3 regions of the Streptomyces sp. AC602_WCS936 genome follow, and region 3 is predicted to be linked to each of the others. Evidence: riboswitches for the same ligand, from Rfam matches in the RefSeq annotation. Region 3 holds a riboswitch; each other region holds the start of a gene.
The links. A riboswitch is a leader RNA that binds a small molecule or an ion and turns the genes downstream of it on or off. The one in region 3 is predicted to bind thiamine pyrophosphate.
Positions count from the first base shown of each region.

Region 1: it holds a riboswitch for thiamine pyrophosphate, as region 3 does, so the genes downstream of both, thiC (phosphomethylpyrimidine synthase ThiC) here and KUM03_RS10135 (thiamine ABC transporter substrate binding subunit) in region 3, are expected to answer to the same signal.
Region 2: it holds a riboswitch for thiamine pyrophosphate, as region 3 does, so the genes downstream of both, thiO (glycine oxidase ThiO) here and KUM03_RS10135 (thiamine ABC transporter substrate binding subunit) in region 3, are expected to answer to the same signal.

Region 1 is NZ_JAGMUF010000026.1:45,382-55,707, forward strand. It holds gene KUM03_RS12005 (DUF5326 family protein) at 132-344, shown strand; gene KUM03_RS12010 (helix-turn-helix domain-containing protein) at 651-1,385, shown strand; gene KUM03_RS12015 (SsgA family sporulation/cell division regulator) at 1,484-1,921, shown strand; gene KUM03_RS12020 (YibE/F family protein) at 1,985-3,535, opposite strand; TPP riboswitch at 3,607-3,796, shown strand; gene thiC (phosphomethylpyrimidine synthase ThiC) at 3,789-5,600, shown strand; gene KUM03_RS12030 (hypothetical protein) at 5,663-6,529, opposite strand; gene KUM03_RS12035 (metallophosphoesterase family protein) at 6,712-7,818, opposite strand; gene KUM03_RS12040 (LacI family DNA-binding transcriptional regulator) at 8,031-9,143, opposite strand; gene hisC (histidinol-phosphate transaminase) at 9,545-10,326, shown strand, end outside.
Region 2 is NZ_JAGMUF010000090.1:713,334-723,659, reverse strand. It holds gene KUM03_RS28645 (TetR/AcrR family transcriptional regulator) at 28-657, shown strand; gene KUM03_RS28640 (NAD(P)/FAD-dependent oxidoreductase) at 1,097-2,605, shown strand; gene KUM03_RS28635 (hypothetical protein) at 2,643-3,635, opposite strand; gene metF (methylenetetrahydrofolate reductase [NAD(P)H]) at 3,692-4,615, opposite strand; gene thiE (thiamine phosphate synthase) at 4,729-5,385, opposite strand; gene KUM03_RS28620 (Rv2175c family DNA-binding protein) at 5,559-5,924, opposite strand; gene KUM03_RS28615 (NAD(P)/FAD-dependent oxidoreductase) at 5,966-7,225, opposite strand; gene KUM03_RS28610 (hypothetical protein) at 7,258-7,608, opposite strand; TPP riboswitch at 7,661-7,772, shown strand; gene thiO (glycine oxidase ThiO) at 7,770-8,978, shown strand; gene thiS (sulfur carrier protein ThiS) at 8,975-9,175, shown strand; gene KUM03_RS28595 (thiazole synthase) at 9,178-9,975, shown strand; gene pknB (Stk1 family PASTA domain-containing Ser/Thr kinase) at 10,200-10,326, shown strand, end outside.
Region 3 is NZ_JAGMUF010000021.1:27,362-37,687, forward strand. It holds gene KUM03_RS10095 (ABC transporter ATP-binding protein) at 1-463, shown strand, start outside; gene KUM03_RS10100 (hypothetical protein) at 445-1,818, shown strand; gene KUM03_RS10105 (VOC family protein) at 1,936-2,343, shown strand; partial or broken gene KUM03_RS10110 (LOG family protein) at 2,370-3,520, shown strand; gene KUM03_RS10115 (LAETG motif-containing sortase-dependent surface protein) at 3,677-4,399, shown strand; partial or broken gene KUM03_RS10120 (maleylpyruvate isomerase family mycothiol-dependent enzyme) at 4,467-5,267, opposite strand; gene KUM03_RS10125 (ABC transporter ATP-binding protein) at 5,292-6,320, opposite strand; gene KUM03_RS10130 (iron ABC transporter permease) at 6,323-7,924, opposite strand; gene KUM03_RS10135 (thiamine ABC transporter substrate binding subunit) at 7,987-9,072, opposite strand; TPP riboswitch at 9,152-9,257, opposite strand; gene rlmN (23S rRNA (adenine(2503)-C(2))-methyltransferase RlmN) at 9,299-10,326, opposite strand, start outside.

The DNA of each region.
Region 1 (10,326 bases), on a different contig from region 3:
AGGGATGCGGGGCCCCTGCCGGGGCCCGCGCGGCCCTAGCATCGAGTGCAGGACATTCAGAACTCCCAGCGGGCTTCCGGGCCGCCGAAGGACCCGGCACTCGAACGGGCGGAGAGGTAAGGACGAGGGCGATGCGAGAGATCTTCACGGGGCTGCCGTGGTGGGTGAAGTGGATCGCGGTGCCGGTCATCGCCCTGGTCGTGTTCGGCGGGCTGATCGCGAGCGTGGTCGGCTTCGTGATCGGACTGCTGTTCAAGCTGCTGGTCTTCGTCGCGCTCGTCGGCGGACTGATCTACGTGGTGCGCAAGTTCATGTCGAGTTCATCGTCACGCAGCGACTGGTGAGGACTGTGGGACACCGGAGGCGGTAACAGGAATCACCGGTTCCCTCGCGCGAGGGAAGTTTCCCGGACGGATCGTCGGTGAGCGGTGACCGGCGATTAGAGTCCGGAACTCGACGCGGGGGTGACCCCGCGAGCGGCGTACACCCCACCCGTGTTCCCCGCACGGGGCTGCCCCCTCGCGTTCCGGGAGTGACCCTTGGCCACGGCCGACACCGTATTGGTTCCGCTGCACGCATTGCCCGTGCAACCACACTCGACGCCCCGAACGCCCCCCACGTCCTCCACGGACCCGCCCTCCGCGACGCTCATCGGATCCGTTCAGCGGGCGATGCGCCTTCTGGAGTGCGTCGCCGGGCACACGTACGGAGCCCCCGCCAAGCAACTGGCCCGGGAGACCGGACTGGCGCTGCCCACGGCGTACCACCTGCTGCGCACCCTGGTGCACGAGGGCTATCTGCGCCGTGAGAAGGGACTGTTCTTCCTCGGCGAGGCCGCCGAGCGGCTGAGCGGCAGAGGCGCCCAGCAGAAACGTCGCAGCACGGTGATCGACGCATTGGCGCGCTGGCGCGACGCGATCGGCGTCCCCGTGTACTACGCCATGTACCGCGACGGCGAGATCGAAGTCATGTGCGTCTCCGACACCCCGGGGAATCCGGCCGTGGAGGAATGGGCGGACTTCCGCGAGACCGGGCACGCGCACGCCATCGGGCAGTGCCTGCTCTCGCAGCTGGACGACGATGCCCGCCGCGACCATCTGGACCGCTACCCCGTGCGGCCCGTCACGCCGTACACGGTGCGTGATGGCAATGCCCTGCTGAAGCGGCTGGAACGCATGCGGCGGATGGCCCCAGTGGTCGAACGCCAGGAGTACGCCCTGGGGACGGTGTGCGCGGCGATCCCGATCACCGTCGGCACCACGGCCGCCACCATGGCCATTTCCCTGCCCCTCCAGCAGGCCGACCGGCTGCTGCCCGCGGCCCAGCGTTTGCAGGACGAGGTGGGGCGGCTTCTGGGGTCACTGGCGATCTCTATCAGTATCTGAAAACTCACTCCTTGTGATCTGGTGTGTACGTTGAGCAAGATGCCACCAGTGTTAGAGGTTTGATTCCCGGACAGTCGACGGCGAATGACGGGTGTGCGATGGGCGAGTCCGTACAGGCAGAGGTCATGATGAGCTTTCTCGTGTCCGAGGAGCTCTCGTTCCGCATCCCGGTGGAGCTGCGCTACGAGACCTGTGATCCCTATGCCGTGCGACTGACCTTCCATCTGCCCGGGGACGCGCCGGTGACCTGGGCCTTCGGCCGAGAGTTGCTGCTGGACGGGGTGGGCCGGCCGTGCGGTGACGGCGATGTGCGCATCGCCCCCGTCGACCCGGAGCCGCTGGCCGAGGTGCTGATCCGCCTTCAGGTCGGAAACGACCAGGCGCTCTTCCGTTCGTCGGCGGCGCCTCTGGTGGCGTTCCTGGACCGGACCGACAAACTGGTGCCGCTGGGCCAGGAGGGCGCGCTCGCCGACTTCGACGCCCACCTCGACGAGGCCCTGGACCGCATCCTGGCGGAGGAACAGAGCGCGGGCTGAACCGTTACGGCAGGAATCCCTCCACGTGCCGTAACGCTTCACCTGGGCGCTCCCGTCGGTGGCTCAGCGCTTACGACGCCGGCCCCGCCCGCCACGTACGGGCGCCGGGCCCGAACCCGGTGCCGCTCCGGCGGTCCGGGCCGCGGGGTGGTCGGCGGGCCGGTCGGCCGACACGACGAGGGCAGCGAGGGCCGTGGTGACCGGAACGGACGCCACCAGGCCGATCGAGCCGACCAGGGTGCGCACGATCTCCTCCGCGACCAACTCGCTGTTGGCGACCGTCCCCACCCCGCTCTGCGCGATGGAGAACAGCAGCAGCAGCGGAAGGGCGGCGCCCGCGTAGGCGAGGACCAGGGTGTTGACGACCGAAGCGATGTGGTCGCGACCGATACGGATTCCGGCGCGGTACAGCCCGCGCCGGCCCAGCGTCGGATTGGCCTCGTGCAGTTCCCAGACCGCCGACGTCTGGGTGACCGTCACGTCGTCGAGGACACCGAGCGAACCGATGATGACTCCGGCGAGCAGCAGGCCGCTCATGTCGATCGTCGGATACAGGCCGTGGATGAGGCCCGTGTTGTCGTCCGTATTGCCGGTGAGCGCGGCCCAGCCGATGAACAGCGACCCGAGCACGCCGATCAGCACCAGGGAGATGAGCGTGCCCAGTACCGCCACGGACGTGCGGGCCGACAGACCGTGGCACAGGTACAGCGCGATCAGCATGATGGCGCTGGATCCGATCACCGCCACGAGCAGCGGGTTCGATCCCTGCAGGATCGCGGGCAGCATGAAGAAGTTGAGCAGCAGGAAGCTGACGGCCAGCGAGACCAGGGCCATGAGACCCCGTAGACGGCCGACGACCACGACCGCGAGGGCGAAGATGCCGGCGAGCAGCGCCATCGGGACACGGCGGTTGATGTCGGTCACCGAATACTGCAGGTCCTCGGGCGCGGAGGGCTCGTAGGCGACCACGACCTTCTGGCCCTCGTGCAACTGCCGTGACTGGTCCGGCTGCACGATCTCGGTGAAGGTGCGGCCCTTGTCGCTGCCGCTGTCTACGCGGATCGTGGCCCGCTTGCAGTCGCCGTTCGCCCGCTGCACCGCGGAGGAACCCTCGGCGGTGGACGTGTCGCCGGTCGGGGGAACGCCCGAGGCGTTCACGGACTGACAGCTCAGCTCGACCACCTTGGTGACCGTGGCCTGCTGCGTCTGCCGGTCGAAACCGACCCCGGTGCGTTCGTGCGGCGGGGCTCCGCCCGGCCACAGCACCGCGAGGCCGATCAGCACGGCCGCGGCGAACGGGATGAGGACCGCGGCGATGACCTTCCGCAGATGCCGCGAGACGGGCGCCGCCGGACCATGACTGTGCGCGTGCGAGTGGCTGTGTCCACCGCCCCCGTCTCCGCCGCCCGAGCCATGGCCCCCGCCGGCACCGTGCCCGCCGCCAGGGCCTTGCCCACCGCCCGAGCCGTGCCCGCCCCCCGCGTCATGTCGGTCTCCGCCCGCGCCGTGAGGACCGGGTGAGGCCGGACCGGCTCCGCGGTTGTCGCCGTGCTCGGTGCCCGGTCCGCGGCGGGGTTCGTGCGGTGGGAAGGGGGGATGCTGCGGTGTGGTCACCGACCGATCATCGCAAGAACGAGGGGGGCCCTCTGTTCACCGCGCCCGAATTGACGCTAGCGTGGAGGCACCTTTGTACACGCGGGAGCTCGGAGCACCGGGCTGAGAGGGCGCTGACCTCCGTCCCAGCGATGTTTCACGGGAAACGTCACCGAACCCGAGTGATGTATCCCACGAAGCGTCGTCAGACGGAAGCCGCTGCGTCGACCGCCGAACCTGTTACCGGGTAATGCCGGCGTAGGGAGTAGGTCTCATGACCATCAAGGACGCACGCACGCCTGCCTCCGCTCAGAACTCCGCCCAGGAGGAGACCGTGGAGGCCGGGAAGTCCATCGGCTGGCACAAGGCGTACGTCGAGGGCTCGCGCCCCGACCTGCGGGTGCCGGTCCGTCAGGTGCACCTCACCAACGGGAAGTCGGTCACGCTCTACGACACCTCGGGCCCGTACACCGATCCGCTCGTCGACACCGATGTCCGCCGGGGGCTGCCGCCGCTGCGGGAGAACTGGATCATCGCCCGCGGTGACACCGAGGAGTACGCGGGCCGTCCCGTTCGCCCCGAGGACGACGGAATCAAGCACACCTCGCCGCGTGGCGGCCTGCGCAACCTCGACGCCGTCTTCCCCGGCCGCCCGCGCCAGCCGCGCCGCGGCCGGGACGGCAGCGCGGTCACGCAACTCGCGTACGCACGCCGGGGAGAGATCACGCCGGAGATGGAGTACGTGGCCATCCGGGAGAACGTGGCGCCGGAGGTGGTCCGCGAGGAGATCGCGGCGGGCCGAGCCGTGCTGCCCGCCAACGTCAACCACCCGGAGATCGAGCCGATGATCATCGGCAAGCGGTTCCTGGTGAAGGTCAACGCCAACATCGGCAACTCGGCGGTGACGTCCTCCATCGAGGAGGAGGTCGAGAAGATGACCTGGGCGAGCCGGTGGGGCGCCGACACGGTCATGGACCTGTCCACCGGCCGCAACATCCACACCACGCGCGAATGGGTGCTGCGCAACTCCCCCGTCCCCATCGGGACCGTGCCGCTCTACCAGGCCCTGGAGAAGGTCGACGGCCGGGCCGAGGAGCTGACCTGGGAGATCTACAAGGACACGGTCATCGAACAGGCCGAGCAGGGCGTGGACTACATGACGGTCCACGCCGGTGTGCGCCTGGCGTACGTACCGCTGACCGCGAATCGCAAGACCGGCATCGTCTCGCGCGGCGGGTCGATCATGGCGGCGTGGTGCCTGGCGCACCACAAGGAGTCCTTCCTGTACGAGAACTTCGAGGAGCTCTGCGAGATCCTCGCCGCCTATGACGTCACCTACTCGCTCGGTGACGGCCTGCGGCCGGGCTCCATCGCGGACGCCAACGACCAGGCGCAGTTCGCGGAGTTGCGCACGCTCGGGGAACTCAACACGATCGCCAAGCGTTACAACGTACAGACCATGATCGAGGGCCCGGGCCACGTCCCGATGCACAAGATCAAGGAGAACATCGACCTTCAGCAGGAGATCTGCGATGAAGCTCCGTTCTATACGCTCGGCCCGCTGACGACCGACGTCGCGCCCGCCTACGACCACATCACCTCCGGCATCGGTGCCGCGATGATCGCCTGGTGGGGTACGGCCATGCTCTGCTACGTCACGCCCAAGGAGCACCTGGGCCTGCCCAACCGTGACGACGTCAAGACCGGCGTCATCACCTACAAGATCGCCGCCCACGCCGCCGACCTCGCCAAGGGTCACCCGGGTGCCCAGGAGTGGGACGACGCGCTGTCGGACGCCCGTTTCGAGTTCCGGTGGGAGGACCAGTTCAACCTGGCCCTCGACCCGGACACGGCGCGGGAGTTCCACGACGAGACACTGCCCGCCGAACCTGCCAAGACGGCTCACTTCTGCTCGATGTGCGGGCCGAAGTTCTGCTCCATGAAGATCAGCCAGAGCATCACGGAGCGGTTCGGTGGTGCGGCCGCCGAGGGCGCGTCTCCCGAGGAGGTCGCCGAGGGGATGCTCCAGAAGTCGAAGGAGTTCGCGGCGAGCGGGAACCGGGTGTACCTGCCGATCGCCGACTGACGTCACCCGGCCCGGTGCCCCGTACCCCCGAAGGCAAGGGGGGTACGGCGCCCGGGAGGTGACTAATCGGGCCGGTGTTCCGGGCCGCCGAAGTCCGGGCTGCTGTAGTCCGGGCTCGAGTAGCTCGGGCCCGGGCCGGTGGCGGTGCCCTCACCGGGGCTCGTGAAGCCCGGACGGCCGTAGCCGAGGTGCGGCATGCGGCTCGTCGGCGCCGCCGGTCCCGTGCGCAGGGCCGCGGCGCCCGGATCGGCGAGTGCCTCCCGCAGGAACGGCAGGATGCCCCGCTCCAGCAGGGCTTCGTGCCAGGCGTCCCTGGCCCGGACCACTTCCTCGTCGAGTTCGCCGTAGAAGCCGGGCTCGGCGAAGGGGCGGTTGCGCAGTGCGGTGAGCAGCAGACCCACCGCGGCGACGAGGATCGCGACCGCGGTCACGGCGCCGAACACCCACCCGGTGGTGAGCATGGTCTGCGCGAAGGTCTGCCCCGGGTCGAGCACCTTCAGGAGGTAACCGACGAGCAGGAAGATCGCTGCGGCGGTGCCGGCCAGGACGGGCGCCAGGACGGCGACGACGGCCACGGCCCCCGCACCGGTCGCCTCGGCGACCTCGCCCATGGTGGCGGCGAGTCCTGCCGCGCCCGGACCCTGCTCCTCGGAGCCGGATCCGCGCGTGGCCGGGTCCTTGGCGGACGGCGCCGGGTGGCGCAGTTCCTCACGGACCTTGACGTAGTGCTGGTACTCGGTGGTGGCCGCCGCGGTGATGAGGGCGGTGGCGCTGAGTGCCATGGTGCGCAGTTGTTCGGAGTTGAGCCGCTGTCCGACAGCGGCCAGCTCCGGGCGGCGTGGTGCGGAGCGCAGCGCCTCGTCGAGGATCCGCTCGTACTCCTGGCGGTCCTCGTTCGGCAGGTGCTGCGGAACGCTGTTCATGTGCATCCCCCGATGCTCCGTAGGGCTTGGGGCTCGCATGCCAACGAGCCGTCGGGCAGAAACGGAGGGGAGCCTGCTACGGATAAGCCGATGGTAGAGCGGTGACGGTGGAGGGTGACAGGGGGTTTCCAGAAATTGGGTGCCGACCTGTGAGGAGGCCGCCGCCGAAATGCCCGTTCGGCGAACGGTCAGGATTCGAGCGGCAGTTGCTGGACCAGCAGCTTTCCGGCCATGGTCACGCCGCCGTCCATCGCGATGGCCAGCCCGTCCGCGTAGACGTGAGGTCCTTCGACCGCGGTACGGGTGTCGTCCTCGCCGTCCTCGGAGCCGACCTCGCCCAACAGATAGGGGATGGGGCTGTGGCCGTGAACGATCCGGGTGCCGCCGTACGTATCCAGCAGGGAGCGCACGGCGTCGGCGCCGCCCTCGTCGCGGAAGGAGAAGCGCTTGGTGAACTTGCGGAACAGGTCCCACACCTCTTCCGCGTCGTTGCGCGTGAGCGCCTCGCGGACGGTGTCGTTGACCTCCTCGATGGAACGGCCGTAGTCGAGGTAGGTGGTGGCGTCCGAGTGGACCAGGAGATGGCCGTCGACCTCTTCCATGGCGTCGAGTCGGGCCATCCACTGCAGGTGGTGATCCTGCAGGCGGTCCATGTCGGTCTTCTGGCCGCCGTTCAGCAGCCAGGCCGCCTGGAAGGTGGCGGTGCCCGCGCCGGAGTTGACGGGCGTGTCGCCGAACCGCTTGGCGCCCAGCAGCAGCAGCTCGTGGTTACCCATCAGCGCCTTGCAGTAGCCACCGGCCGCGGCGGCCTCGGCGGACAGCCGCATCACGAGGTCGATGACGCCGATGCCGTCGGGGCCGCGGTCCGTGAAGTCGCCGAGGAACCACAGCCGCGTGGTGCCGGCGCACCACTGGCCGCCCGCGTCGATGAGGCCCTTCTCCCGCAGGGCGGCCACCAGCTCGTCGAGGTAGCCGTGCACGTCGCCGACCACGAACAGCGGGCCCTGTCCCGTGGCGGACTGTGTCACCTGGACCGGCTCCGGGTCGACGGTCACCTGGACCGTGTCACCCCGACGGATGACGGGCAGATCTCGCTGGGTGGGCGTGTACCCGTCCGGAAGAGCCTCCTCGTGCCCCTCCTCGGACGGCGGGGCGGCCTCGCTCGCCTGCGGTCCAGGGGCGGCGTACGGAGCGGCCTCGTGGACGTACGCGGGCACCCGGAAGTCGCGCACCGTCGCCGTCCGCTGCACCTCGGGTCCCTGACCGGCCCCCTGAGTCATCGACCCCTCCACCATCGCGCCGCATCTGCACCGCTTCGGACTGCCTGGTCGCAGCGGCCCGCGGTGTGTGGGCCCATCATAGGAATGCGGATCGCGCTGTGTGATGACCCAGGGGTGGTGAATCAGAACAGGACTCCGGTTCACCGCGGCTTTCGCCCCGATTGGGCCCGGCTTCGCCCGTCCGCGACGGTGGCACGACCGTGCTCCGGGCGCGCCGGGCGGCGGTCCTACTCGCGCTCGGGCGACCGCGGCGGGCTGACCGTCGTCCGGGGCGGGCGGCGCTGCGAAGACGTCCGGACGATCAACTCGGTCGGTATCACCTGTTCGACCGGCTGGTCCTGGGCGAGCCCTTCGATGGCGTCGATCAGGACCTGGATCACCGCCGTACCGATACGGCGGGGCTTCAGGGACAACGTCGTGATGGGCGGCTCGGTACTGGCGTACACGGTGGACTCGCTGCAGCAGACCAGCAGCAGGTCCTCCGGGACGCGCAGTCCGTAGCGGCGGGCGGCGGCGAGCAGGTCGGTGCCGTTCGGGTCGAACAGTCCGTAGACGGCGTCGGGCCGGTCGGGGCGGGCCAGCAGCCGGTCGGCGGCGACGGCCCCGGCGCACGGATCGTGTGCCGGGTAGGACTCGTAGACGGGGTCCTGGCCGACGCGCTCGCACCAGCGCAGGTAGGCGGTGGTCGACAGATGCGTGTACGTGTCGGTCGTGGTGCCGGTGAGCAGGCCGATCCGGCGGGCGCCGGCGTCGGCGAGGTGGTCGAGGATGCCGAGTACGGCTGCCTCGTGGTCGTTGTCGACCCAGGCGGTGACAGGGAGCGTGCCGGCCGGGCGGCCGTCGGAGACGACCGGTAAACCCTGGCGTACGAGTTCGCTGACGACCGGGTCGTGGTCGGAGGGGTCGATGACGACCGTGCCGTCGAGCGCGACGTTGGACCACACGTCGTGACGGGAGGTCGCCGGGAGGATGACGAGCGCGTAGCCCCGGGCGAGCGCGGCGGACGTGGCGGCGCGCGCCATCTCGGCGAAGTACGCGAACTCGGTGAAGGTGAAAGGTTCATCCCCGTACGTCGTCACGGTCAGGCCGATGAGTCCGGACTTGCCGGTGCGGAGCGTGCGGGCGGCGGCCGAGGGCCGGTAGCCCAGTCGGTCCGCGACCTCGCGCACATGGCGCCGGGTGGCATCCGGGAGTCGGCCCTTGCCGTTGAGGGCGTCGGAGACGGTTGTGATGGACACTCCGGCGGCGGCGGCCACGTCCCTGATGCCCGCCCGGCCCGGCCGGCTGCCTCGGCGTGAGGTTTCCGCGCGGCTCACCTGGTGCTTCCCTGCTGCTGTCATGGCGAGCCGATAGTAGGGCTCATGGGGTGGGGTAGGGCGGACGCATATGCAGGCGTTGACAGTCACGTTTCTGCAAGATCGTTAGGGATCAACTGCCGTGGAAACCAAGCCAGATGGGGCCATCTACCCCAGTACCTGACGTGCCGACGACTGAGGGCCTGCCGCGTGTCCGATGTTGCGAAGAGGTCTCAACTCACCTGCACGAGGGATGCGCGCCACGGCGCGAGCCACCGGCGCGTAGATATATGTGCGGCGCGCCCCCTGAATCGTGCGCCTTCGTGTCCTGATGCCCCTGATGCCGGTGTGACGGACGAGGTCTGGCCTCACCTATACGCAGCGGCGCCGAATCCTCTTAAGGTGAGAAGTATTCGATGCCGGTGGTGGTCATGAGGAGGACTGTGGTGAGCGAGACGAGCCCCAAGCTGCGCGCCGAGCTGGAGGGTATTCCCACCTACAAGCCGGGCAAGCCCGCCGCTGCCGACGGCCCGGTGGCTTACAAGCTGTCCTCCAACGAGAACCCGTACCCGCCCCTGCCGGGCGTGATGGAGACGGTGACGGCCGCGGCCTCGTCGTTCAACCGGTACCCGGACATGGCCTGTACGTCGCTGATGAGCGAACTCTCCGACCGGTTCGGCGTCCCCCTCTCCCACCTGGCCACCGGCACCGGTTCGGTCGGTGTGGCGCAGCAGCTGATCCAGGCGACCTCTGGCCCGGGCGACGAGGTGATCTACGCCTGGCGCTCGTTCGAGGCGTACCCGATCATCACGCAGATCAGCGGCGCGACGTCGGTCAAGGTGCCGCTCACCCCGGGCGACGTGCACGACCTGGACGCGATGGCGGCCGCGATCACCGACCGGACCCGGCTGATCTTCGTCTGCAACCCCAACAACCCGACCGGCACGGTGGTGCGACGGGCCGAGCTGGAGCGTTTCCTGGACCGGGTGCCCAGCGATGTGCTGGTGGTCCTCGACGAGGCGTACCGCGAGTTCATCCGCGACCCCGAGGTGCCGGACGGCTGCGAGCTGTACCGAGAGCGGCCCAACGTCTGCGTGCTGCGGACCTTCTCCAAGGCGTACGGTCTCGCCGGCCTGCGGGTCGGGTTCGCGATCGCCCACGAGCCGGTGGCGGCCGCACTGCGGAAGACGGCGGTGCCTTTCGGAGTGAGTCACATCGCCCAGGAGGC
Region 2 (10,326 bases), on a different contig from region 3:
GGGGCGGGTGCTGTGACAATCGGGACCATGGAAAGCAGCAGCGCCACCTCGCACGGCAGCGGCCGCCGCGAGGCCACCCGGCAGAAGCTCTACGAGGCGGCCGTCACCCTCATCGCCGAGCAGGGCTTCTCCGCCACCACCGTGGACGAGATCGCCGAACGCGCCGGGGTCGCGAAGGGCACGGTGTACTACAACTTCGCCAGCAAGTCCGTCCTCTTCGAGGAGCTGCTGCGGCACGGTGTCGGTCTGCTGACCGCATCGCTGCGGGAGGCGGCCGAGCAGGCGGCGCGCGAGGGACGGGGCCGGGTCGACGCCCTGGACGCGATGATCCGCGCGGGGCTCGTCTTCATCGACCGCTACCCGGCCTTCACCCAGCTGTACGTGGCCGAGCTGTGGCGCACCAACCGGGCCTGGCAGTCCACCCTGCTGGTGGTCCGCCAGGAGGCCGTCGCGGTGGTGGAGGGCGTGCTGCGCGACGGCGTGGCGGGCGGAGAGTTCAGCGACGAGATCGACGTGCCGCTGACCGCCGCCGCCCTGGTCGGCATGGTCCTGGTGGCCGCGCTGGACTGGAAGTCGTTCCAGCCGGAGCGCTCCCTGGACGACGTGCACTCGGCCCTGTCCCGGCTGCTCCAGGGGCGGGTGAGCGGCCGCCCCTGAGGCGCCGCGCACGAAGAGCGCCGGTCCGTGGTGGCCGCGTCCCCCGCGGGCCGCCGTCGGACCGGCGCCTTCTCGTACTCCCCCGTACGTCCCCCCGTCGGAACCCCCGTTCTCGGTCGTTCCCCCCGGGCTCCCCCGTGCCTCGCTCCCGCCGACCGCGGCCGGCGGAAGGAGCGGATCGCGGGCCCGGCTCCGTTCCGGCACCCCGTGTCGCCGGTGCCGGAGCCGTGCCCCTCTCCGTGCCTCCACTCTCTCGTTCACGCAGGTCGGCCCCCATCCGCGCGGGTACTCATCTGATGGAGTAGGTACACGTACTCAGACGTGCGCACCCCGGCTCACCGCGGCGGTCCGCCGACCGGTCACGCGCGCGCCCGTACCGCTACTCAGGGGACGGACCCTCGGGCCGGGATTGTCGGTGGCGGCGGATAAAGTCGCCGGCATGGCACGGATTGCGGTGATCGGCGCCGGGATGGGCGCGATGGCGGCCGCCGCCCGGCTGGCCGTCGCGGGCCACCGGGTGGCGGTGTACGAGCGGACGGCGACGTACGGCGGGGCCCTGCGCCGCTTCGAGCGGGACGGGTTCTCCTTCGACACCGGCCCCGGTCTGCTGCCGCTGCCCGCGGTCTGGCGCGATCTGTTCGTCAAGACCGGCAAGGAGCCGCTGGAGTCCCGCGTCGAGCTGGTCCAGGTCGACCCGTCCGCACGTCACGTGTTCGCGGACGGCACGGACGTCTCGCTGCCGAATGCCTCGCGGGCCGGTGTCCTCGCGGCCCTGGACGCCGCGCTCGGCCCGGACGCCGGGCGGCGCTGGGGCGACTTCCTGGTGCGGGCCCGGGAGACCTGGGACCGCACGCGCCGCCCGCTCCTGGAGGAGCCGCTCTGGCCGAACTGGGAGGTGCTGGCCGAGCGCGAGCCCTACCCCGCGGTCCCGCACAAGCGGCTGCTGCGCACCCGCCGGGCCGGCACGCTCGCCGAGGTCGGCGCCTGGGAGCTGCGGGACGCGCGGCTCGCCGCACTGCTGGAGAGCCACGCCCTCGCCCACGGCCTGGACCCCAGGACCGCCCCGGCCAACACCGCGGTGCTGCCGTACATGGAGTACGCGTTCGGCGTGTGGTACGTGCGCGGTGGCGGTCTGCGGGAGCTGGCGCGGGCGGTGTACGAGCGGTGCCTGGCCCGCCGCGTCGAGTTCCACTTCGGCGCCGAGGTCGCCGGAGTCGTCGAGAAGGACGGCCGGGTGGCGGGCGTGGAGCTGGCCGAAGGCGGCGTGGCGGAGGCGGAGTTCGTGGTCGCCGGGGTGGCGCCCGGGGTGCTGGAGAGCCTGTGCGGGGGATCGCCGGTGCGGGGCGACGGGGAGGTGCCGGCGCAGCGCGGCGGGGCGAGCCGGCTGACGGTGCTGCTGGCGCTGCGGGGTGGCCGCCCGGAAGGGACGGCGCACCGGACGGTGCTGCACGCCCCCGACCGCGAGGCCGAGTTGGAGGCGCTGTTCGGCACCACGCCCGGTATGGCCGCGCGGCCGACGGTCACGGTCCTGCGGCCCGAGGACCCGGCGCTGGTGCCGGGCCCGGACCACGAGGCGGTCACCGTGACCTCGGTGGTGCCCGCAGGCACTGGGGCGGACGCGGGCAAGCACCAGGAGCACGCCGAGCGCCTCGTCCAGGCCGCCGAGCGTGCGATACCGGACCTGCGCGACCGCCTCCTGTGGCACGAGGTGCGCACCCCGGCCGACGTGGCGGCGGCCACCGGCGCGGCGGACGGCGCGGTGCCGGTGCCGGCCCTGGCGGGCGTCGGCGGGCGCCTGCTGCACCCGGCGAACAGCACGCGCATCGAGGGCCTGTTCACGGTCGGCGGCTGGTCGCACCCCGGCGGCGGCCTGCCGCACGCGGGCATGTCGGGCGCGCTGGTCGCCGGACTCGTCGTGGAGGGACCGGAGTTCCGGGGCTCCCAGTGAGCGGCCGGCGCCCGGTCGCCGGGCGCCGAAGGCACCGTCAGAAGCGGTACTGCTCGTCGTAGCCCTGGCTCTGGCCCTGACCCTGCGGCTGCTGGCCGTCGCCCTGGTACGGGTACGTCTGCTCCGGCGGGAGTTCGCCGCCGTAGGGGTCGTCGGTGCTGCGCTGCTGCGGCACCCAGACCCCGCCGGCCGGGGTCTCACCGCCGTAGCCGCCGGTCGTGCCGGTGGCGTACGGATCCTGCCCGTAGCCCTGCTGGCCGTACTGCTGCCCGCCCGACGTGTCATAGCCGCCGGTGTCGTACGACGCCTCGCCGTAGGTGTGGGTGCCGATGTACGGGTCGGAATAGGCGGCGTACTGCTGCTGGCCGCCGGTGTCGTACCCGTAACCCTGCTGGGGGTGGCCCGAGTAGTCGTAGGCGTAGGACGGGTCGGCGCCGGGCGCGGCGGCGGCCGGGGTCTGCTGGTCGTGTCGGTAGCCGGTGTCGCCGTACACACCGTAGGAACTGGTGTCGTCCGGCATGGGCAGCGGCTCGTAGACGGCGGTGGTCTCCGCCGCGCTCGGGTCGGCGGGGCGGGCCGGGGTGAAGACGTCGTCGCGGTCGTAGTCGTCGTGGCCGTACGAGGGGCCGCCGTCGCCCTGCGCGTGGTCGTCGTCGTAGGCGTCACGGTCGCCGTAGGCGTCGTGGCCCGGACCGGCCGCCTCGAGGCCGGAGACCTCCAACGTCGGTTCCTGGCGGCCGCGTTCGGGACGGGCGCGCCTGCCGACCAGGCTCGCCGGGGCGTTGACCGCCCAGCCGGCCTCGAAGCCGCGGCGGAAGGACAGGGTCACGTAGGTCTGGCCGACCGCGAAGGCGGCGGCGCCGAGACCGATGACGATCACGTTGGACAGCAGCACACCGGCGACGACGCCGACGAAGCCGCCGAAGGCGAGCAGCCGCCAGCGCAGCCGCGCCTTGTACTGCAGCAGCACCTCACCGAGCAGCCACAGCGCGACGATACCGAACGCGATGTAGAGGACCGTCCAGCCCATGTACGCCCCTCTCCCAGTGGCCGCAAGGCAGTGTGTCGTAAGTATGTGCGGCCGGTCTAGGCCCGCGGTGGGTGGTGCAGGCCCAGGTTCTCGTAGATTTCCAGCGTCGCCGTGGAGTTGTTGAGCGTGATGAAGTGCAGTCCGGGGACACCCTCGGCCAGCAGCCGCGCGCAGAACTCCGTGGCGAAGTCGATCCCGATCGAGCGTACAGCCGCCGGATCGTCCTTGGCTGCGAGGATCCGCTCTTTCAGCTCGGCCGGGAACGAGGCGTTGCTGAGCTTTGGCAACCTCTCCAGCATCTTCACACTGGTCACCGGCATGATCTCGGGGATGACCGGGGTGTCGCAGCCGGCCGCGCCGACGCGGTCGCGCAGGCGCAGGTACGACTCGGGCTGGAAGAACATCTGGGTGATCGCGTAGTCCGCGCCGGCCCGGCACTTGTCGACGAAGCGCGCCACGTCCGTGTCCCAGTCGGCGGAGCGCGGGTGCATCTCCGGGAAGGCCGCGACGCCGACGCAGAAGTCGCCGGACTCCTTGATGAGTTCGACGAGTTCGGCGGCGTAGGTCAGGCCCTCGGGGTGCGGGACCCACTCGCCCATCGGGTCGCCGGGCGGGTCGCCGCGCACGGCCAGCATGTTGCGGATCCCGGCGTCCGCGTACTGGCCGATGATGTTGCGCAGCTCAGCGATGGAGTGGTTGACCGCCGTGAGGTGGGCGACGGGGGTCAGTGTGGTGTCGGCGACGATCTGCTGGGTCTCCTTGACCGTGCCCGCGCGCGTGGAACCGCCGGCGCCGTAGGTGACGGAAACGAAGTCCGGGGCGACCGCCTCGACCCGCCTCAGCGCGCTCCACAGGTTCTTCTCGCCCTTGGGCGTCTTCGGTGCCGAGAACTCGAACGAGTACGTCGTCTTGCCGGTGGCGAGCATGTCACGCACGGTGCGTGCGCGATCAGTCCTGGTGGATGCGGTTCCGAGGGCCATACGGGCAGGTTAGCCAGGGGGTGGCGGTCACCCAACCGGATGCGGGATATTTGTCCGCATTGTCGAGTTGTTGTCCACCCCTTGGACACATGCCCGCGGCACCCACAGCACACCTAGGCCTCCCGCAGCCGCTTGGCGAACTCGGCCGCCGCCGCGCCCGGGTCGTCCGCCGCGGTGAGCGCCCGGACGACGACGACGCGGCGGGCACCGGCCTCCAGCACCTCGTCGAGGTTGCCGAGGTCGATGCCGCCGATGGCGAACCAGGGGCGGTCGGTGCCCAGGGACGCGGTGTACCGGACCAGGTCGAGGCCGGGTGCGTGGCGGCCGGGCTTGGTGGGGGTCGGCCAGCACGGGCCGGTGCAGAAGTAGTCCACACCGTCCTGGACGGCCGCGGCGGCGGCCTCGGACTCGGCGTGGGTGGAGCGGCCGACGAGCACGTCGTCGCCGAGGATCGCGCGGGCGGCGGGCACCGGGAGGTCGCCCTGCCCGAGGTGCAGTACGTCGGCGCGGGCAGCGTGGGCGACGTCCGCGCGGTCGTTGACCGCGAGGAGCTTGCCGTGGCGGGCGCAGGCGTCGGCGAGGACCTTCAGGTGCTCCAGTTCCTCGGCCGCCTCCATGCCCTTGTCGCGCAGCTGCACGATGTCGACGCCGCCGGCCAGCACCGCGTCGAGGAACTCGGGCAGGTCGCCCTGGTCGCGGCGGGCGTCCGTGCACAGGTAGAGCCGGGCGTCGGCGAGCCGGGCGCGTGCGGTCGCGGCGGTGTCGGGCATGCGGGTGTCCCCCCAGGTGTGCGGTGTGCGGCCCGCGGTGGGCCGCACACCTCGGCTAACGGACTGCGACGCCCTGCGACTCCCGGACGGAGCTTCGCAGGGATACGCCGCCCAAGGTACGACGCGGCGGTGGCGCCGCCACGAGGCGGACCCCCGGCGCCCGGGGTATCAGATCAGACGGCGAGCGCCTGGGCGCGGCGCTTCACCTCCGTGCCACGGTTCTCGCTCAGCGCCTGCGCGGGGGTGCCGGGCAGGGACTCGTCGGGCGTGAAGAGCCACTCCAGCATCTCCTCGGCCGTGAAGCCGTCGTCCCGCAGCAGCGTCAGGGTCCCGACCAGGCCCTTGACGACCTTGTCCCCGTCGATGAAGGCCGCCGGGATGTGCAGTGCGCGGTTCTCGCCGCGGCGTACGGCGATGAGCTGGCCTTCCTTGATCAGCTGGCGCACGCGGGTCACCTCGACGCCGAGCATCTCGGCGATGTCGGGAACGGTGAGCCAGGCAGGCACGAGAGCATCGATCTTTGCGTCAATCTCGGTCACGCCTCAAGCCTGCCATCTGGCACTGACAGTCGGAAACCGGACTACGCCGTGGCCGCCTTCAGCGGCTTCGCCGGGTCGGTCAGCAGCCGCGGATCCATCGCCGTGCCCGCCTGGATCAGCCTCCTGCCCTGCGCCAGGTCCCGGGGGCGGCCCACCGCCAGCAGGGCGACCAGGTGGTCCTCGCGCAGCCAGCAGACCGTCCAGGCGGCGGACGCCGGGTCGCCGCGCCACAGGGTCGCGTCGGCGGCCGTGTGGTGACCGGCGTACTGCACGAAGCGGCCGAACTGCTCGGACCAGAAGTACGGCACCGGATCGTAGGCCTCGGGGACCTCGCCGGCGGCGGCGCCGACGATGTCGGCGGCGACCGTGCGCGGGCCCTGGAGGGCGTTGTCCCAGTGGTGCACCAGCAGCCGCTCCCCGTAGCGGCCGGAGGGGAAGGACGCGCAGTCGCCGACCGCGTACACGTCCGTGGCGGACGTGCGCAGGCGGTCGTCGGCCACGACCTCGCCGTGCGCGCCGAGGGCGATCCCGGAGCCGGCCAGCCAGGCGGTGGCGGGCCGGGCGCCGATGCCGACGACGACCGCGCCGGCGGGCAGCCGCGAACCGTCGTCCAGGACCACCACGTGACCGGACTCCCCGGGTCCTTCGCCGGGCTCGACGCGCTCCACGCGCGCGTGCGTGCGCAGGACGGCGCCGGCTTCCGCGTACCACCGCGCCATCGGGGCGGCGACCTCGGCGGGCAGTGCGCCGGCCAGCGGCCGGTCGGCGGCCTCCACCACGGTCACCGCGCAACCCGCCTCCCGCGCGGCGGTCGCGAACTCGGCGCCGATCCAGCCCGCGCCGACGACCACGATGTCGTGCTGCCGGGCGAGCACCGGGCGCAGCCGTTCGGCGTCGTCCAGGGTGCGCAGCAGGTGCACGCCGGGCACGCCCTCGGCGCCGGGCAGCCGCAACGGTTCCGCGCCGGTCGCCAGGACCAGGCAGTCGTACGGCAGGGGTCCCTCGGACGTGTCGAGGACGTGCTCGGCGGGGCGGACGCCCAGGGCCTCGCAGCCGAGCCGCAGGGTGATGCCGAGCGCCTCGAAGTCGACGTCGAAGGCGGAGCCCTCGGCGGTCCCGAGCAGGACGGCCTTGGACAGCGGGGGACGGTCGTAGGGCTGGTGCGGCTCGGCGCCGATCAGCGTGACGGGGCCGGTGAAGCCCTGCTCGCGCAGGGCGACCGCGGTCTGCACCCCCGCCATGCCCGCGCCCACGACGACCACGCGGCGCTCCGGGGTCCGCTCCTGCGTCTGCTCGCTCACCTGATCACCTTAGACACCCGGCACATCGCCGGTCAGTGCTCGTGCGCGGTGACCTGCTCCACAACGCTCGTCCCGCTGCCCCGCTGCGACTCCCACTCCCAGGTCTCGTCCAGCCGCACCCGCCCGTCCGACAGCTCCACGACGGTCGACACGCAGTGCCCCGACGACGTGCTGCCGTCGGCCTTGAGCTGCACGTACCGGAAGTCCAGGCGGTCGCCCTCCCGGGTGCCCACGAGGTGGCCGCGCACGACGTCACCGCCCGCGTACTCGGCCCACACGGCGCCGTCCTGCTCGTGGTAGGTGAAGCGGGTCCGGGTGCCCACCTGGCCGGGCGCCTGGTCGGCGACGGGGGCGAGGACCAGACCGTCGAGCGAGCGTGCCACGGGCGGAGGCTCCCTTACGAGTGCGATGTGCTGCGGGCTAGGGTGGCCAACGTAAGGCACTCGCGGGAGCCCGGACGCACCGGGCTGAGAGGGAGGCTGGCGGCCTCCGACCGTACGAACCTGATCCGGGTCATGCCGGCGAAGGGAGGGGCTGGACGCCCATGTCGTCACCACCGCACTCGTCGTCCCGTACACCTGACGTCCTCGTCGTCGGGGGTGGGATCATCGGCCTGGTCACGGCGTGGCGGGCCGCGCAGCGCGGGCTCGCCACCGCCCTGGTGGACCCCGAACCGGGCGGTGGCGCCGCCCAGGTGGCGGCCGGAATGCTGGCCGCCGTCACGGAACTGCACTACGGCGAGCAGACGCTGCTCGCCCTGAACCTCGCCTCGGCCCGCCGCTACCCGGAGTTCGCCGCCGAGCTGGCGGACGTCACGGGCCATGACCTCGGTTACCGCCGCTGCGGCACCCTCGCCGTGGCGCTGGACGCCGACGACCGCGCCCACCTGCGGGAGCTGCACGCGCTCCAGCAGCGTTCGGGCCTGGAGTCCGAGTGGCTGTCGGGGCGTGAGTGCCGGCGCCTGGAACCGATGCTCGCGCCTGGCGTGCGCGGCGGGCTCCGGGTGGACGGCGACCACCAGATCGACCCGCGGCGCCTGGCCGCCGCGCTGGTCGCCGCCTGCGAACGCGCGGGCGTCGTCCTCCACCGGGTGTGGGCCGACCGGCTCACCGTCGGGCACGGCGGCGAACGGGCCACGGGGATCGTCACCGCCGACGGCACCGTGCTGGCGGCCGGGCAGGTGGTGCTGGCGGGCGGCAGCCTGAGCGGACGGCTCACGGGCGTGCCTCAGGACGTACTGCCGCCGGTGCGGCCGGTGAAGGGGCAGGTGCTGCGGCTGACGATGCCGCGGGCGCACGGGCCGCTGCTGAACCGGACGGTGCGTGCCGTGGTGCGCGGCAACGCCGTCTACCTGGTGCCCCGGGAGAGCGGCGAGCTGGTCGTCGGCGCCACCAGCGAGGAGCTGGGCTGGGACACGACGGTCACCGCGGGCGGCGTCTACGAGTTGCTGCGCGACGCCCACGAGCTGGTCCCCGGCATCACCGAGCTGCCCCTGACGGAGACCCGCGCGGGTCTGCGCCCCGGCTCCCCGGACAACGCCCCGCTGCTCGGCCCGACCGCCCTGGACGGCCTGCTGCTGGCCACCGGCCACTACCGCAACGGCGTCCTGCTGACTCCCGTCACCGGTGACGTCATGGCGCACGCCCTGGCCACGGGGGAGCTCCCGGAGGAGGGCCGTCCCTTCACGCCCCGCCGCTTCGGCGCCGACCCCGCGGTTCCCGCACTCCCGCAACTCTCGGAGCAGTCCGCATGAACATCTCCGTCAACGGCGAGCCGCGCGAGGTGGCTCCCGGCACGGCCCTGGACGCCCTGGTGGGCACGCTCACCACGGCGCCGTCCGGAGTGGCCGCCGCACTCAACGAAACCGTCGTCCCGCGCGCGCGGTGGGCCGCCACCGCGCTGGCCGACGGCGACCGCGTCGAAGTCCTCACCGCTGTGCAAGGAGGCTGACCATGGCCGACGATCCCTTCGTCCTCGGCGGTACGACCTACGGGTCCCGCCTGATCATGGGTACGGGCGGGGCGCCCAGCCTCGACGTCCTGGAGCGGGCGCTGGTGGCGTCCGGCACGGAACTCACGACCGTCGCGATGCGGCGCGTGAACGCCTCGGTGCACGGGTCGGTGCTGTCGGTGCTGGAGAAGCTCGGCATCCGGGTGCTGCCGAACACGGCAGGCTGCTTCACCGCCGGGGAGGCCGTGCTCACCGCGCGGCTCGCGCGCGAAGCGCTCGGGACCGACCTGGTGAAGCTGGAGGTCATCGCCGACGAGCGCACCCTGCTGCCGGACCCGATCGAGCTGCTGGACGCGGCGGAGACGCTGGTCGACGACGGGTTCACGGTGCTGCCGTACACCAACGACGACCCGGTCCTCGCGCGGAAGCTGGAGGACGTCGGGTGCGCGGCGATCATGCCGCTCGGGTCGCCGATCGGGTCGGGGCTGGGCATCCGCAACCCGCACAACTTCGAGCTGATCGTGGAGCACGCGCGCGTGCCGGTGATCCTGGACGCGGGGGCCGGTACGGCGTCGGACGTGGCGCTGGCGATGGAGCTGGGGTGTGCGGGGGTGATGCTGGCGTCGGCGGTGACGCGGGCGCAGGAACCGGTGCTGATGGCGGAGGGGATGCGGTTCGCCGTGGAGGCGGGGCGCTGCGCGCGGCGGGCGGGGCGGATTCCGCGGCGGCGGTTCGCCGAGGCGTCGTCTCCTGCGGAGGGCCTTGCGGTGCTGGATCCGGAGCGGCCCGCTTTTCAGTGAGCCTGCGCTGTCCTGGGGTCTTGGTCTCCCACCCGCGCACCACCCGTTTCCAGTCGGGCAAGAGGTGGGCCTCGCCCGTGGGGGTCGAGCGCCGTCGGCGGCCGACCGTGCGTGGGCGGCTACTCGAGTGCTCGTGCGTGGGAAGCGTCACAGGTGCGCTGCAGTACCGGGGCCGATCGGTGACGGCGGCGTCGGGTGTCCGTGGTGGCTCGTAGACTCGCTGCGTGGACACGACCCTTCAGGACCCTCTCGTCGGGCAGGTGCTCGACGGCCGGTACCGCGTAGAGGCGCGGATCGCGGTCGGTGGGATGGCCACGGTCTACCGGGCCGTGGACACCCGCCTGGACCGCG
Region 3 (10,326 bases):
CGCCCTGCCCCTCATGCTGCGCGGCACCGGCCGGCGCCGGGCCAAGACCGCCGCCATGGAGTGGCTGGACCGCCTCGACGTCGGCGGCCGGACGGCCCGCAGGCGCCCGCACGAGCTCCAGCAGGCCGAGCGGCAGCGCGTGTGCATCGCCCGCGCGCTCGCCGTCGCCCCCGCGGTGCTCTTCGCCGACGAGCCGACCGCGCCGCTGCACCGGGTCGACCGCGCGCACGTCCTGCGCACGCTGACCACCGCGGCCCGCTCGCACGGCATCACCGTCCTGCTCGCCACGAGCGACGCGCAGACCGCCGCCCTCGCCGACCGCACGGTGGCCCTGCTCGACGGACGGCGGGTGCGGACCGTGCACCTGCCGCCGGTCGCGGAGACCACGGTGGCCACCGGGCCCGGCGGAACCTCCGGCACCCCCGGAACGGAAGGCCGGGCGGCGTGCTCGCTCTCCGCCTGACCCGCGCCGCCCGCCTCGCCGTCCAACTGCGCCGCCTGCTGGTCACGGTGGCGTCGGCGGGCACGGGCTTCCTGCTGCTGTGCGCCCTCGGCCACGCGCTCACCCACCCGGACACGCCCGGCTCCTCCGCCCTCCGCCTGGCCTGGTGCGCGGCGCCGCTGGCAGCCACGGTGTACCTCGCCGCAGCCGTGGCCCGCACCGACCCCGGCACGCGTCCCCGCCCGGGACTGTCGGCGATCGGCCTGGGCCCCGGCCGGCTGATGGCTGTCTCGGCGACGACCACGGCCCTGTCGGCGGCCCTCGGCTCGGTGGCGGCCCTGTTCGGCTTCCTGTACGTGCGCGGAGACCTGACGGGCACGCCGGTCGACGGCGCCGTGACCGAGACGCTGGCGCTCGGCCAGCGCCTTCCCGCCCCGGCCGTGGTGACCCTGCTGACCCTGGTCCCGGCCGCCGCGTCCGCCGCCGTCGCCCTGAGCCTCCGCCCCCGCGACCCGAGGCCCGCCTCCGCCACCGGCCCCCGCCGCTACGGCCGTTTCGGCGCGTACGGCTGGGGCGCGGCCCGCGAAACCTTCGGCACCTACGGCCGCTACGGCGCCCGCCTGGCATCGGCATCGGCGCAGCCTGCGGGCAGTCGTGCCGCTGGGGGTCCCCCCTCTGGGGAGGGCGCCCTGCTCACGCAGGCCAGTGACACCCAGCCCCCGGCCACAACGGACGGCACCCCGTCGACGCCCGACGCCGTACCCGACCCCACGGGCACCCCCACCACCCCCCGCCCCCACACCACCACCCTCCCCTGGGGCATCGCCGTACTCACCGCCGGCCTCGCCGTCGAGACCTACGCCGGCGACACGGCCACCCCCGGGACCACCCCCTCCGCGGCTGTCCTCCTCGGCTGGTCCCTCACCGTCCTCGGCCTCGCCCTCGCCGGCCCCGGCCTCACCCACCTCTGCGGCCGCCTGCTGCAGGCAGTCCGCCCCGGCGCCCTGCGCCTCCTCGCCGGCCGCGTCCTGATGGAGGAGTCGCACCGCATCGGCCGCCCCCTCGGCGTCGTCTGCGCCGTGGCCTGTGCCGCCTACGCGGCCACCGCCCTCTACGACACGGACGGCCCCGATTTCGGCCCGCTGAGCGCCCTCGGCGCTCTCGTCGTGGCCGGCTGCACGGTGGCCACCCTCCTCACCGCCGCGGTCGAGGCCAAACACGCCCGCACCGACACGACCGGCGCCCTGCTCCGGCTGGGCGCTCCCCCGGCGACGCTGCGCGCCGCGGCGGCCGTACGCGCCGGTGCGCTGCTCGCCCTGTTCGCCCCGCTGACCGTGATCGTCGCCCAGTTGGCGTCCCTGCCGCTGGCCCGCTGAGGGGCGTGGGAAACTCCCTCGAAAAAATCTCCGATCCGGCGATGAGTTCCGCACTCCCCGCGCGTCTAACCTCTCGAACGGCACGACAACGGCAGGACACCGACGGGAGAGGCCCCCATGTACCAGCAGATGATCTTCGTGAACCTGGCCACCAACAACCTGGACGCCTCGAAGAAGTTCTTCACCGGGCTCGGCTACGAGATCAACGCCCAGTTCAGCGACGACTCCACCGCGTCGATCCCGCTCAGCGACACCATCGTCGTGATGGTGCACACCCCGGAGAAGTACCGCCAGTTCACGAAGAAGGACATCGTGGACTCGACGAAGTCCAGCGAGGTGCTGATCGCGCTGAGCGCCGAGAGCCGCGAGAAGGTCGACGAGCTGGTCGACAAGGCGGTCGCGGCCGGCGGCTCCGTCTCCGGCGAGACCCAGGACCACGGCTTCATGTACGGCCGCGCCTTCGACGACATCGACGGCCACACCTTCGAGGTCGTCTGGATGGACCCGGCGGCGGTCCAGGGCTGAGCCACCCGCGTGCCTAGCATGGGCGGGTGGATTCGACGACACCCGCCCAGCCCGGCCCCCAGTCCCCTCAGCAGTCCCACCACGCCTCGCACGACCGGGAGATCGAGAGCCTCGCCGAGTTCGACGACGTCGTCTCGGCGCACGGCACACTCGCCCACTACCGCGTCCAGGCCGTCGACCTGACGGGCCGTACGGACGCCCTGATGTCCGCGGACCCCACGGGTGCCGTCTTCCTCGGCTGCCCGATGGCTCCCGAGGCGGCCGCCCGGGTCGCCGCCGCCGGCGCCCTGGTCTTCCCGCCCATACCGGACCTGCCCTTCGAGCCCTACCGGGCGCACGTCTACACCCCGGACGCGCTGTACGCCTCCCTCGACGAGGGCTACGAGGCGACCCCGGACGCCCTCGCCTACAACTGGTTCCAGCAGACCAAGGCGGACGGCGACGTGTTCGCCTCCATGCTGCGCGCGATCCACGACGACGCCGTCTCCGACGCGGTCGACGAACTCCTCGTCGGCGCACGGGTGGTCGGCGTCATGGGTGGTCACGCCATGGCGCGCGGCACGAGCGCTTACGCGGGCGCGGCGCGTCTGGCCGCGAACTGGCCCGCGCCGGCTTCACCGTGGCCACCGGCGGCGGCCCGGGGGCGATGGAGGCGGCCAACCTCGGCGCGTACGCGGCCCCGTTCGACGACGGGATGCTGGAGGAGGCCCTGCTGCTCCTCGCCAAGGTCGCCTCGTTCACGCCGTCGATCACCGACTGGGCGCGGTCCGCGTTCGAGGTGCGCGAACGCTGGCCCGGAGGCGGCGCCTCGGTCGGCATCCCCACCTGGTTCTACGGCCACGAGCCGCCCAACGCCTTCGCGGCGCACATCGCCAAGTACTTCGCCAACGCCACCCGCGAGGACGGCCTGCTGGCCCGTTCCAACGCGGGCGTGGTCTTCCTGCCGGGCGCCGCCGGCACCGTGCAGGAGGTCTTCGACAACGCGACGCCGAACTACTACGAGTCGCGGGGCGAGCCCACGCCGATGGTGCTGGTGGACCGGCGGCACTGGACGGAGAAGCTGCCCGCGTGGCCGCTGCTCACCTCGCTCGCCGAGGGGCGGACCATGGAGTCCCGGATCGCTCTGGTCGACCGGATCGAGGAGGCTCCCGAGGCGCTGAAACGTCTCGGCGGTTAATAAGCAAGCAAAGCCAACGCCCTTGGCAGACAGATGCGTTGACACTGCTTATGCACCGCTTATAGACCAGTGAGGCTCGTGGGTGTGCTGGGGCCGCGTCATCGGGCGTCAGCACCCTCTCCACCCCCCGCATCTGCGCTCCCGTAAAGGACAAACGTGGCAGTCCTGTCCATATTCAGAAGCACGGCATCGCGCCGTGGTGTTCGCGCCCTCGGTGTCGCCTCCGCCTCGGTGGCCCTGGCGATCGGCGCCGCCGGCAACGCTCTCGCCTGCGACATCAGCGAGTTCTCCGCCGCCGCCAAGTGCGAGGGCGACAAGGGCGTCATCACGGTCACCGACGTGGACCCCGCCGGTATCCCCGCCACCGTCAGCGTGTACCTGCAGAACAACGGCGCCGACGCGAAGAAGGTCGGCGAGCAGGTGGTCAAGGGCTCGAGCGAAGGCACCACCATCACCTTCACCGAGGACTGGAAGCCGAACGCCGAGTACCGCATCCACGTCAAGGCCGACAAGTACGTCGACGAGGACATCAAGCCGAACCTCGTGACCCCGGCGACCGCCTGCGACACGGAGGAGACGGAATCCCCCTCCCCGACCCCGTCGGAGAGCTCCCCCGTCCCGTCCGACACCCCGTCCGACGAGACGAAGACGCCGGCACCCTCCACGTCGGCCCCGGCACCGTCGCAGAGCGAGAGCACCGCTCCGGCGGCCGTGCCGAGCAACGCCCCGTCCCCGGCGGCCGGTGAGTCCAACCTCGCCGAGACCGGCGCCAACTCCAACACCGGCGTGATCGTCGGCATCGCGGCGGCCCTGGTCGTTGTCGGTGGCGGCGCGGTCTTCCTCGGCCTGCGCCGTCGCGGAGCGAACGGCAACCGCTGACGCCCGCACCCCCGTACGTGACCGGTGGCCCGTCCCCTGCCCGGGGGCGGGCCACCCTCACATCCGGTCAGCCGAACCTCGCTTTCGCCAGCCAGAGTTCGAGCAGTTCGCGGTCGCCGAGCACCTGGAGCCCGGGCGCGTCCGGCGCGATCCGGCCGTAGAAGGCCAGCAGTACGTCCGTCAGCGGCCCGCGCAGCGCCACGGTCGCCTTCTCGTGGGCTCGGCGCCAGGTGACGCCGTCCTCGGCGAGCTCGATGAACCACTCGGCGTCGAGGCCCGCGGCGGTGTCGGTGGCGTGCAAGTGGATGCTGCGGCCCGGGGCCCGCAGCTCGCGCGCCGGCCCGTCCGGCAGGACCCGCTGCACGAACCGCACGATCTCCAGCCACTCGTCGATCGCGTCGGCGACCACCTCCGCCCTCACCGCCTCGAAGGGCCGGTCCGCCGCAAGGTACGCGTCCGCACCGTGGACGACGAGTTCGTGCGTCATCCGGCGGGCCCAGAAGCCCGCGGTGTGGTCCCCGAACCACGACCACGCCCGCCCGTCCGGTCCGGCCTCGCGCAGCGCGCGCACGACCGTCGCACCGGATTCCGCCAGCCACGCGTCGAGCGCGGCCGCGTCCCCCCGTGCCCCGGGCCCCTCCGCTCCCGGCGCCCGGTCCAGCGGGACGTCCTCCTCGGCACGAGTGCGGACGATCAGCTAGACCCAGCGCAGGGCGCGGCCGACGTGCCGCACGAGGTCCTCCAGGGACCAGTCCGGGCAGGTCGGCACGGTGGCTGACAGGTCGGCGCCCGAGGACAACACGGACCTGAACCGGCCCACTTGGCGGTCGATCTCATCGCAGTAGCGGTCATGCGCGAGGCGTGTCATGTCCGTCACCCTACGAGGGCAAGATCACCCGAGCACCACGATTTCCGCCACGTCGTACTCCACTCCGACCGTGTCCCCGACCTCCGGCGCGGCCCGCAGCGCGCACGCCGCCTCCAGGCGCGGGGCGTCCTCGGGCTGGAGGTGGACGGCGACGTGGGTGCCGCGGAAGGTGCGGGCGGTGACCGTGCAGCGCAGGCCCGCGTCGGCGGCCACCAGGCGCACCCCGGCAGGGCGGACGAGCAGGGTGCGGGCGCCCTGCGGGGCGTCCTCGGGGACCGGCACCTTGCCCCACGGGGTGTCGGCGGCCTGCCCGGTGACGGTCGCGTCGACCACGTTGTCGAAGCCCAGGAAGCGGGCCACGAAGGCGTCGGCGGGCCGCTGCCACACCTGAAGCGGCGTCCCCGACTGGGCGATCCGCCCGTCCCGCATCACCACGACCCGGTCGGCGAGCGCGAAGGCCTCGCCTTGGTCGTGGGTCACGGCGAGCACGGTGGTGCCCAGCCGGCCGAACAGCTCCCGCAGTTCCACCACGAGCCGCTCCCGCAGCGAGCGGTCCAGCTGACCGAGAGGCTCGTCCAGCATGAGCAGCCGGGGCCGGGACGCGAGGGCGCGGGCCAGCGCCACCCGCTGCTGCTCACCGCCGGAGAGCGCGGCGACGGACCGCCGGGCGGCGTCCGGCAGGCCCACCAGCTCCAGCAACTCCCCCACCCGCTCGTGCTGTTCGGCACGGGACGCGCCCCGCATCCGCGGCCCGAAGGCGACGTTCCCGGCCACGTCCCGCTGCGGGAACAGCTGGTGGTCCTGGAACATCAGCCCGACCTCGCGCTTGTGCGCGGGCACGCCGGCCTGGTCCCGCCCGTCCAGCGTCACCCGTCCGGCGTCCAGCGGCTGGAGACCGGCGACCGCCCGCAGCAGCGTCGACTTGCCGCTGCCGCTGGGCCCGAGCACGCACACCACCTCGTGCTCGGCGACATCGAGGTCGACGGTGTCGAGCACGGCCCGCCCGCCGAAGCGGACGGTCGCGCCATCAAGGCTGAGCAGGCTCGGCGGCATGTCTAGAACTCCCCGGTCCGGTCGGTCCGCAGCCGTTCCAGCACCACCAGGGCCACGGCGCACACCAGCATCAGAATCGTCGAAAGGGCCATCGCCTGGCCGTAGTTCATCTCCCCGGGCCGTCCCAGCAGCCGCGCCACGGCCACCGGCAGCGTCGGGTTGTCGGGCCGCGCGATGAACACGGTCGCCCCGAACTCCCCGAGCGACACGGCGAACGCGAACCCGGCGGCCACCAGCAGCGCACGCCGCACCATCGGCAGGTCCACCTCGCGCCACACCCGCCACGGCGACGCCCCGAGCACCGCCGCCGCCTCCCGCAGCCGTACGTCCACCGCCCGCAGCACCGGCAGCATGGTCCGTACGACGAAGGGGACGCCGACCAGCGCCTGCGCGAGCGGCACCAGGATCCAGGAGGAGCGCAGGTCCAGCGGGGGTTCGTCCAGCGCGATCAGGAACCCGAAGCCGACGGTCACGGCGGACACCCCGAGCGGCAGCATCAGCAGGGCGTCGAAGCCGCGTACGAAACGGCCCGCGTCGCGGCGGGTGAGCGCGGCGGCGGCCAGAGCGCCGATCACCACGGCGATGGCGGTGGCGGCGACGGCGTACTGGAGGGAGTTGCCGATCGCCTCGATCGGCGGGACCAGGAAGGTGCCGCCGTCCGCGCGGGTCAGCGCCCGGTAGTAGCCGAAACCGGGTGCGTCCAGGGAGCGCTGGACCAGTACGGCCAGCGGCAGCAGGATCAGTCCGGCGACGGTGACCAGGACCCCCGCCAGCAGCGCCCACTGCCCGGTGCCGCGCGGGCGGCGCGCGATCGTGGCCGCGTCCACCAGTCGCAGGGCCGTCTCCCGCCGCCGTACCGTCCAGGCGTGCACGGCGAGGACGGCGGCGACCGCCACGAACTGGACCAGCGTCAGTACGGCGGCCGTGGACAGGTCGAAGACCTGCGAGGTCTGCCGGTAGATCTCCACCTCCAGGGTGGAGAAGGCGGGCCCGCCGAGGATCTGGACGACGCCGAAGGAGGTGAAGGTAAACAGGAACACCATCAGCGCGGCGGCGGCCACGGCGGGCGCGAGCGCGGGCAGCGTCACCTGCCGCCAGGCCGTCAGCCGCGAGGCGCCGAGCATCCGCGCGGCCTCCTCCTGGCGCGGGTCGAGCTGCGACCAGAGGCCGCCGACGGTGCGGACGACGACGGCGTAGTTGAAGAAGACGTGCGCGAGCAGGATCGCCCACACCGTGGTGTCCAGCCTGAGGCCCCACAGCTCGTCGAGCAGCCCGCCGCGGCCGACCAGCGCCAGGAACGCCGTGCCGACGACGACCGTCGGCAGCACGAACGGCACGGTCACCACGGCCCGCAGCACCTGCTTGCCGGGGAAGTCGAGGCGGGCGAACGCGTAGGCGCCGGGCAGGGCGATCAGCAGGGTGAGCGCGGTGGAGGCCAGCGCCTGCCAGGTGGTGAACCACAGCACCTGCCGGACGTCGGACTGCCCGAGCACCTCCCCGATCCGCCCGAGCTGCCAGGCCCCGTCGACCTTCAGTCCGCGCGCGACGATCGCGGCGACGGGGTAGGCGAAGAACGCCGCGAAGAACGCGACGGGCACGGCCATCAGACCGAGCCGCGCCGCGCTCCCGCGCACGGTCCTCACGCGCTCCACGCGCTCCGCCCGCTTCACCTCACGACGAGCGAGGTCCACGACTTGACCCACTGATCGCGGTTGTCGGCGATCTTCGCCGGGTCCATGGTCCGCGGGTTCTCGGCCGGCGGACCGAACTTCCGGAAGGACTCGGGGATCGCGGCGTCCTTGCGCACCGGATACACGAACATGTTGAGCGGCAGGTCCTCCTGGAACCGCTTGCTCAGCATGAAGTCGAGGAGCGCCTTGCCGCCCTCCGGGTTCTGGGCGTTGCTCAGCAGGCCGGCGTACTCGATCTGGCGGAAGCAGGTGCCCTGGGCGACGCCCGTCGGCGCGGTGTCCGGCTGCGGGTCGGCGTAGATCACCTCGGCGGGCGGCGAGGAGGCGTAGGAGACGACGAGCGGCCGGTCGCCCTTGGCCTTCTTGCCGCCGGACGAGCCGGAGAACTCCTCGTTGTACGCCTGCTCCCAGCTGTCGACGACCTTGACGCCGTTCGCCTTCAGCTTCTTCCAGTAGTCCTGCCAGCCCTCGTCGCCGTACTCGGCGGCGGTGCCGAGCAGGAAGCCCAGGCCGGGCGAGGAACCGGCCGCGTTCTCGGTGACGAGCAGGTCCTTGTACTCGGGCTTGACCAGGTCGTCGAAGGAGTCCGGCGGGGTCAGCCCGTGCTCGCTGAAGTACGCCTTGTCGTAGTTGACGCAGATGTCGCCGGTGTCGACGGGCGTGACCTTGTGGTCGGTGTCGGTCCGGTACGCGGCGTCGACCTGGTCGAGCCCCTTCGCCTCGTACGGCTGGAACAGGCCGTTGTCGAGGGCGCGGGACAGCAGGGTGTTGTCGACGCCGAAGAAGACGTCGCCCTGCGGGTTCTCCTTGGTGAGGATGGCCTTGTTGACGGCCTGCCCGGCGTCGCCGTCCTCCAGGACCTCGACCTTGTAGCCGGAGCTCTTCTCGAAGGCGGCGATGACGTCCTTCGAGACGGCCCACGAGTTGTGGCTGACGAGGGTCACGGTCTTGGAGTCGCCGGAACCCCCGCCGTCCCCGTCGGACGACGATCCGCACGCGGCGAGGCCGCCGGCCATGCCCAGCCCGACGGCGAGGGCGGTGACCTTCTTGGTGATGCTCACTGAATTCCTCCTGGGTGACCAGGAGAAGACGCGGCCCCGCCCGGAACCCCTGGCGAGGGTCCCGGGCAGGGCGCAACAGCTCGAGTGGTGACCGATCTCCCTACCCAGAATGACCTGGGCCAGGTTCGGAGGGTCTGCGGCCGGTGCCGCACTCTCAGCGCTGTGGCGCTCCCCTGTCGGAATATGAAGATGTGATTTCTGTCAGGTCGTACTTCCGCCGGTCAGGTTACCTCTCGCTCGCGGCGAGCTGGCCGCACGCCCCGTCGATCTCCTGGCCACGGGTGTCCCGGATGGTCACCGGCACACCGTGCGCCGCGATCGCCTCCACGAACGCCTTCTCGTCCTCGGGCCGGGAGGCGGTCCACTTGGAGCCGGGCGTCGGGTTGAGCGGGATCAGGTTGACATGCACCGGCTTGCCCTTGAGCAGCCGTCCCAGCCGGTCACCGCGCCAGGCCTGGTCGTTGATGTCGCGGATCAGGGCGTACTCGATGGACAGCCGGCGTCCCGACGTCGCCGCGTACTCGAACCCGGCGTCCAGCACCTCGCGCACCTTCCACCGCGTGTTCACGGGCACGAGGGTGTCGCGCAGCTCGTCGTCGGGGGCGTGCAGGGAGATGGCGAGGCGGCACTTGAAGCCCTCGCCGGTGAAGCGGTGGATCGCCGGGACGAGGCCGACCGTGGAGACGGTGATGCCGCGCTGGGACAGGCCGAGTCCGTCCGGCTCGGGGTCGGTGAGGCGGCGGATGGCGCCGACGACCCGGTTGTAGTTGGCGAGGGGCTCGCCCATGCCCATGAACACGATGTTGCTGAGCCGGGCCGGCCCGCCGGGGACCTCGCCGTCCCTGAGCGCCCGCATGCCGTCCACGATCTGGTGGACGATCTCGGCCGTCGACAGGTTGCGGTCCAGGCCGGCCTGGCCGGTGGCGCAGAACGGGCAGTTCATGCCGCAGCCCGCCTGGGAGCTGATGCACATGGTCACCCGGTCCGGGTAACGCATGAGGACGGACTCGACGAGGGTCCCGTCGAACAGCTTCCACAGCGTCTTGCGGGTGGTGCCCTGGTCGGTCGAAAGATGCCGCACGACCGACATCAGCTCGGGCAGCAGTGCCTCCCGGAGCCCCTCGCGGGAACCGGCCGGGATGTCGGTCCACTGCTCGGGGTCGTGCGCGTACCGCGCGAAGTAGTGCTGCGAGAGCTGCTTGGCGCGGAACGGCTTCTCGCCGATTGCGGCGACGGCCTCCTTGCGCTCGGCGG